DNA from 3 places in the Streptomyces sp. NPDC045021 genome. Region 1 is predicted to be linked to each of the others. Evidence: riboswitches for the same ligand, from Rfam matches in the RefSeq annotation. Region 1 holds a riboswitch; each other region holds the start of a gene.
The links. A riboswitch is a leader RNA that binds a small molecule or an ion and turns the genes downstream of it on or off. The one in region 1 is predicted to bind thiamine pyrophosphate.

Region 2: linked by a shared signal. The riboswitch ahead of thiO (glycine oxidase ThiO) and the one ahead of thiC (phosphomethylpyrimidine synthase ThiC) in region 1 are both predicted to bind thiamine pyrophosphate.
Region 3: linked by a shared signal. The riboswitch ahead of AC07DC_RS29055 (thiamine ABC transporter substrate-binding protein) and the one ahead of thiC (phosphomethylpyrimidine synthase ThiC) in region 1 are both predicted to bind thiamine pyrophosphate.

Annotation. Positions count from the first base shown of each region.
Region 1 is NZ_JBWKIQ010000002.1:341,526-343,786, reverse strand. It holds gene thiC (phosphomethylpyrimidine synthase ThiC) at 1-1,244, opposite strand, end outside; TPP riboswitch at 1,238-1,350, opposite strand; gene AC07DC_RS08600 (YibE/F family protein) at 1,412-2,261, shown strand, end outside.
Region 2 is NZ_JBWKIQ010000009.1:304,202-306,462, reverse strand. It holds gene AC07DC_RS26840 (thiazole synthase) at 1-52, opposite strand, end outside; gene thiS (sulfur carrier protein ThiS) at 57-257, opposite strand; gene thiO (glycine oxidase ThiO) at 254-1,414, opposite strand; TPP riboswitch at 1,411-1,524, opposite strand; gene AC07DC_RS26825 (NAD(P)/FAD-dependent oxidoreductase) at 1,654-2,261, shown strand, end outside.
Region 3 is NZ_JBWKIQ010000011.1:23,427-25,687, forward strand. It holds gene AC07DC_RS29055 (thiamine ABC transporter substrate-binding protein) at 1-814, opposite strand, end outside; TPP riboswitch at 809-928, opposite strand; gene rlmN (dual-specificity RNA methyltransferase RlmN) at 991-2,097, opposite strand.

The DNA of each region.
Region 1 (2,261 bases):
AGGTCGATGTTCTCCTTGATCTTGTGCATCGGGACGTGCCCGGGGCCCTCGATCATGGTCTGCACGTTGTGCCGCTTGGCGATGGTGTTCAGCTCGCCCAGCGTCCGCAGCTCCGCGAACTGCGCCTCGTCGTTGGCGTCGGCGATGGAGCCGGGGCGCAGACCGTCGCCGAGCGAGTACGTGACGTCGTAGGAGGCGAGGATGTCGCAGAGCTCTTCGAAGTTCTCGTAGAGGAACGACTCCTTGTGGTGCGCGAGGCACCAGGCGGCCATGATCGAGCCGCCGCGCGAGACGATGCCGGTCTTGCGGCGGGCGGTCAGCGGGACGTACCGCAGCAGCACGCCGGCGTGGACCGTCATGTAGTCGACGCCCTGCTCGGCCTGCTCGATGACGGTGTCCTTGTAGACCTCCCAGGTCAGCTCCTCGGCCTTGCCGTCGACCTTCTCCAGCGCCTGGTAGAGGGGGACGGTGCCGATGGGGACGGGGGAGTTGCGCAGCACCCATTCACGGGTGGTGTGGATGTTGCGGCCGGTGGACAGGTCCATGACCGTGTCGGCGCCCCACTTGGTGGCCCACGTCATCTTGTCCACCTCCTCCTCGATCGAGGAGGTGACCGCGGAGTTGCCGATGTTGGCGTTGACCTTCACCAGGAACCGCTTGCCGATGATCATCGGCTCGATCTCGGGGTGGTTCACGTTCATCGGCATGACGGCCCGGCCGGCCGCGATCTCCTCGCGCACCACCTCGGGGGAGACGTTCTCGCGGATCGCGATGTACTCCATCTCCGGCGTGATGTCGCCGCGGCGTGCGTACGCGAGCTGCGTCACCGCCTGCCCGTCACGCCCCCTGCGCGGCACCCGGGGGCGGCCGGGGAAGACCGCGTCGAGGTTGCGCAGACCGCCGCGGGGAGAGGTGTGCTTGATCCCGTCGTCCTCGGGGCGGACCGGGCGGCCCGAGTACTCCTCGGTGTCGCCGCGGCCGATGATCCAGTTCTCACGCAGCGGCGCCAGGCCGCGGCGGACGTCGGTGGTGACGTTCGGATCGGTGTACGGCCCCGACGTGTCGTACAGCGTCACGTCACGGCCGGTGGTGAGGTGCACCTGGCGCACGGGGACCTGGATGTCCGGCCTGGTGCCGGTCAGGTAGCCCTTGTGCCAGCCGGGCTCGCGCCTATCCGTTGAAACGGGCTTTTCCGTCGAAACGGGCTGAACGGAGACAGGCATGCGTGCATCCTGCGTGGTCATGAGACCCAACTCCCTACGCCGGCATTACCCGGTAACAGGTTCAGCGGTCGGCGCAGTTCTTCAGCGCCCTCTCAGCCCGGTGCTCCGAGCTCCCGCGATTGCAAAGGTGCCCCCACGGTAGCGGGTGAGTACGAACGCACACCAGGGGGTCTTGCGATGATCGGTCCGTGGACACCCCTCCGACGTCGCCGCACGCGCATGCGCACACCCACAGTCACGGTCCGGTCCCGCCGGTCTCGAAGCACCTCCGCAAGGTCATCGCGGTGGTGCTGGTCCCGTTCGCCGCCGCGGTGCTCGCCGGGCTGATCGTGCTGTGGCCCGGTGGGGTACCGCAGCACGCGCACACCGGGGTCGGGTTCGACCAGCAGACGCAGCAGGCCCGGGTCACCCGGATCGACGACATCTCCTGCGCCGAGGCGAACACACAGTCACCGGCGACGCCGGCGCCCGGCGCCACCGCCGCCCCGCCGGAAGGCTGCGAGAAGGCGACCATCGAGGTCACCTCGGGCAAGGACAAGGGCCGGACGTTCACCGAGATCGTGCATCCCGACCAGACCCGCCGCTACACGGTGGGCCAGGGCGTGGTGGTGGCGTACGCACCCGACGCCCCGAAGGAGCTGCAGTACGCGGTGACCGACGTCGACCGTGGCTTCCCGCTGGCGCTGCTGGCCGGGATCTTCGCCCTCGCGGTGATCGCCGTCGGCAGGCTGCGCGGCCTGATGGCGCTGATCGCGCTGGTCATCAGCTTCGCGATCCTGACGCTGTTCATCCTCCCGGCGATCCTGCACGGCCACAATCCGCTGCTGGTGGCGGTGATCGGCGGCAGCGCGATCATGCTGATCGCGCTCTACATGTGCCACGGCCTCAACGCCCGTACGTCGGTGGCGGTGATCGGCACGCTCTGCTCCCTGTTCCTGATCGGGATCCTCGGCTCGGTCTTCATCTCCTGGGCGCACCTGACGGGCAACACCTCGGACGAGACCGGGCTGATCCACTCCCTCTATCCGGGTATCGAGA
Region 2 (2,261 bases), on a different contig from region 1:
CGATCCGCAGGGTGTCGTCGGCGGTGTGCGGAGTGTGCGCGGGGTGCGGCACGGGATCAGCCTCCCTGGACGGCGGTGAGGACCTCGACGCGGTCGCCGTCGACGATCGCGGTGGTGGTCCAGCGGCTGCGGGGGACGACGGCCTCGTTGACGGCGGCGGCGACGCCCGAGGGGGCGGCGGTCAGGGTGGCGACGAGACGGTCGAGGGTCAGGCCCTCGGCGATCTCGCGGGCCTCACCGTTGACGGAGACGGTCATGCGGGCTGCTCCTGAAGCGTGAAGCGTGCGGGGGAGAAGGGCCGGGCCGACTCGGGCACCGAGCCCGTCGTGAGCAGCTCGGCCATGATGTCGCCGGTCACCGGGGTCAGCAGGACGCCGTTGCGGTGGTGGCCGGTGGCCAGCAGCAGACCGGGCAGCGCGCTGCGGCCGAGCAGCGGGGCGTTGTCGGGCGAGCCGGGGCGCAGCCCCGCGAGGGTCTCGACCAGCGGCAGTTCGGTGAGCCCCGGCACCAGCTCGTGGGCGTCGCGCAGCAGTTCGTAGACGCCGCCCGCGGTGACCGTGGTGTCCCAGCCGAGCTCCTCGCTGGTCGCGCCGATGACGAGCTCACCGTTCGCGCGCGGCACGAGGTACACATGGCCGCCGCGCACCACGGCCCGCACGGTGCGGGAGAGGAAGGGCGCGTGGGCCGGCGGGATGCGCAGTCGCAGGATCTGCCCCTTGACCGGGCGGACCGGGGGCAGGGCGTGCTCGGGGATGCCCGGCAGGCCGCCGCTGCGGCTGCCCGCCGCCAGGACGGTCTGCTCGGCGGCGATCACCGTGCCGTCGTCGAGCACCGCGCCGGTGGCGTGGTCCCGTACGGTCTCGACGCGCGCCACGGAGCGCCGGTGCAGGGCCACGCCCGCGAGTTCGGCCGCGCGCAGCAGCGCCGCGGCCAGCCGCCGCGGATCCACCTGGTGGTCGCCGTCGACGCGCAGACCGCCCCGCACGCCGGGTGCCAGCATCGGCTCCAGCCGGCGGCACTCACGGCCGGAGAGCCACTCGGACTGCAGACCGAGCGACGTCTGGAAGGCGTGCAGCTCGCGCAGGTCGGCGCGGTCGTCGGCGTCCAGGGCGACGGCGAGCGTGCCGCACGGCCGGTAGCCCAGGCCCAGCCCGGTGACGTCCTCCAGCTCCGCGGCGAAGGACGGATAGCGGCGGGCCGACGCGAGATTGAGGTCGAGCAGCGTCTGCTCGCCGTACTGCAGCTCGGTGACGGCGGCCAGCATGCCGGCCGCGACATGTGCGGCGCCGCCGCCCGGCGCCGGGTCGGCGACCGCGGTGCGCAGCCCGCGCTGCGCGGCGCGCCAGGCCGTGACGAGTCCGATGATTCCGCCGCCCACGACCAGTACGTCGTAGCGGTGGCGAGATGGATGCATGAGTGTCCCGCTCCTCCCTTCGCCGGCATGACCCGGATCAGGTTCGTACGGTCGGCGGCCGGTCAGCCGCCCTCTCAGCCCGGTACGTCCGGGCTCCCGCGAGTGCGTTAGCCCCGCCACCCTAGTACGCGGCCCCGATCCGCGGTAAGGGACCAGGTCGCCGGGGACGAGCGGTCCGCGAGGAGGGGAGGGAAGAGTCAGGGGGATCGGATTTCGCACTGGTGCCCTGCCGGTAATCAATGGAGCGTTACGGTGATCGTGTGAGCCAGCCAAGCGCCGAGCGCGCAGTGATCGTCGGGGCCGGGATGGCCGGAGTGCAGACTGCTGTGTCGTTGCGGGAGCAGGGGTGGCGCGGCGACATCACGCTGATCGGCGCCGAGCCGCACGCGCCGTACGACCGCCCGCCGCTGTCCAAGTCCGTGCTCCTCGGCACCGCCGAGGGCTCGCCCTTCGACGTGGACTTCAACGGCCTCGGCGTCGAGCTGCTGCTCGACCGGCACGTCGGCGCGCTGCGCCCCGCGGAACGGCATGTGGTCACCGACGAGGACGTGGTCCGCTACGACCGGCTGGTGCTCGCCACCGGCGCCCACCCGGTGGCGCTGCCCGGCAGCGAGGGCATCCCCGGCGTCTACATGCTGCGCACCCTGGACGACGCCGCAGAACTGCGGCCGGTGCTCGACGAGAAGCGTGACGTCGTCGTGGTCGGGGCGGGCTGGATCGGCGCGGAGTTCGCCACGGCGGCCCGCCAGGCGGGCTGCGCGGTGACCGTCGTCGAGGCGGCCGACCGGCCGCTCGCCGGAGTCCTGCCGGGCTCCGTCACCGACCACATGCGCGGCTGGTATGCGGA
Region 3 (2,261 bases), on a different contig from region 1:
TCGCGACACCGGTCGGCCCCTGCGCCGGCTGCGGCTTGACGCCGAGCACCTCGGCGGGCGGGCTGGAGGCGTACGAGACGACGAGAGGCTTGTCGCCCTTGCCCTTGCCGCCGGCCGAGCCGGAGAAGCGATCGTTGTACGCCTGCTCCCAGCCGTCGACGACCTCGACGCCGTTGGCCTTGAGCTTCTTCCAGTACTCCTGCCAGCCGGCGTCGCCGTACTTCGCGATCGTGCCGAGCTGGAAGGCCAGACCCGGCGACGACGTCGCGGAGTTCTCGGTGACCAGCAGGTTCTTGTACTCCGGCTTGATCAGATCGTCGAAGGTCGCCGGAACGGCCAGCTTGTGCGCGTCGAAGTACTTGCGGTCGTAGTTGACGCAGACATCGCCGGAGTCGATCGGCGTGACCCGGTGCTTGTCCTTGTCGAGCTGCAGCGCCGCCGGGACCTGGTCCAGGCCCTTCGCCTCGTACGGCGTGAACAGGTCGTTGTCGAGCGCCCTCGACAGGAGCGTGTTGTCGACGCCGAAGAAGACATCGCCCTGCGGGTGCCCCTTCGACAGGATCGCCTGGTTCACGGCCGCGCCCGCGTCACCGCCGGCCAGCACCTTGACCGTGTAGCCGGTCTCCTTGGTGAACTCCTTCAGCACGGCCGGGGAGGCCGCGAAGGAGTCGTGGCTGACGAGGGTGACGGTCTTCGACGTCGCCGTCGGCTTGGCGCCGGCCTTGTCGTCGGAGCCGCCGCACGCGGCCAGCGCGGTCACGCCGAGGGCGGTGGCCACGACCGCTGTCGCGGCGCGCCGAAGGTTGGTGTTCATGAGCTGTTGACTCCCTACGCCGGTATGACCCGGATCAGGTCCGAGGGTCTGCGGCCGCACCGGCTTCGCCGGTGGCCGCACTCTCAGCGCTGCTGCGCTCCCCTGTCGGAAATGTTCATTTGTACGAATCTACGAGCGCCACGATAGCAGCGCGCCCGCCGACACCCGCAGGCGTCTCAGCCTTCGGAGGCCGCGAGCTGCCCGCACGCTCCGTCGATCTCGCTGCCCCGCGTGTCACGGACGGTCACCGGCACCCCGTGCGACTCCAGCATCCGCACGAAGGCCCGCTCGTCCTCCGGCCGCGAAGCGGTCCACTTCGACCCCGGGGTGGGGTTGAGCGGGATGAGGTTCACATGCACCCGCTTGCCCTTGAGCAGCCGCCCGAGCAGGTCCGCCCGCCACGCCTGGTCGTTGATGTCCTTGATCAGCGCGTACTCGATGGAGATCCGGCGGCCGGACACCTCCGCGTAGTGCCACGCGGCGTCCAGCACCTCGCGCACCTTCCAGCGGGTGTTGACCGGCACCAGGGTGTCGCGCAGCTCGTCGTCCGGGGCGTGCAGCGACACCGCGAGCCGGCACTTGAAGCCCTCGTCGGCGAAGCGCATCATCGCCGGAACCAGCCCGACCGTCGACACGGTGATCCCGCGCTGCGACAGCCCCAGCCCGTCGGGCTCCGGGTCCGTCAGCCGGCGGATCGAGCCGATGACGCGGTTGTAGTTGGCCAGCGGCTCGCCCATGCCCATGAAGACGATGTTGCTCAGCCGCGCCGGCCCACCGGGGATCTCGCCGTCGCGCAGCGACTTCATTCCGGCCACGATCTGGTGCACGATCTCGGCCGTCGAAAGATTCCGGTCGAGCCCCGCCTGCCCCGTCGCACAGAACGGACAGTTCATCCCGCAGCCGGCCTGCGAACTGATGCACATGGTGACCCGGTCCGGGTACCGCATCAGCACCGACTCGACGAGCGTCCCGTCGAAGAGCCGCCACAGCGTCTTGCGCGTCGTGTCGTCGTCACAGCTGATGTGCCGCACGACCGACATCATCTCGGGCAGCAGCCCGTCCGCGAGCTTGTCGCGCGAGGCCGCCGGAATATCCGTCCAGGCGGCCCGGTCGTCGTCGTACCGCGCGAAGTAGTGCTGCGACAGCTGCTTGGCACGGAACGGCTTCTCGCCCAGCTCGACAACCGCCTCCCGTCGCTCGGCAGGGGTCAGGTCGGCGAGGTGCCGCGGGGGCTTCTTGGCCCCGCGCGGCACGGCAAAGGTGAGTTCTCCGGGTACAGGCATGGTGCTACCAGTGTCGCAGACACAGCAGGCAGCTCCGGGTGACAGCGGTCACGGGGGGTGCTCATCCGTCGTCGTCGGTCACCCTCGGACGGCCCACAGACGGCCCAGGAATCCGGGTGTTCCCGGAGGTCAGAGCGGTGGATTTGGCCTTTCCCTCGTCGTAG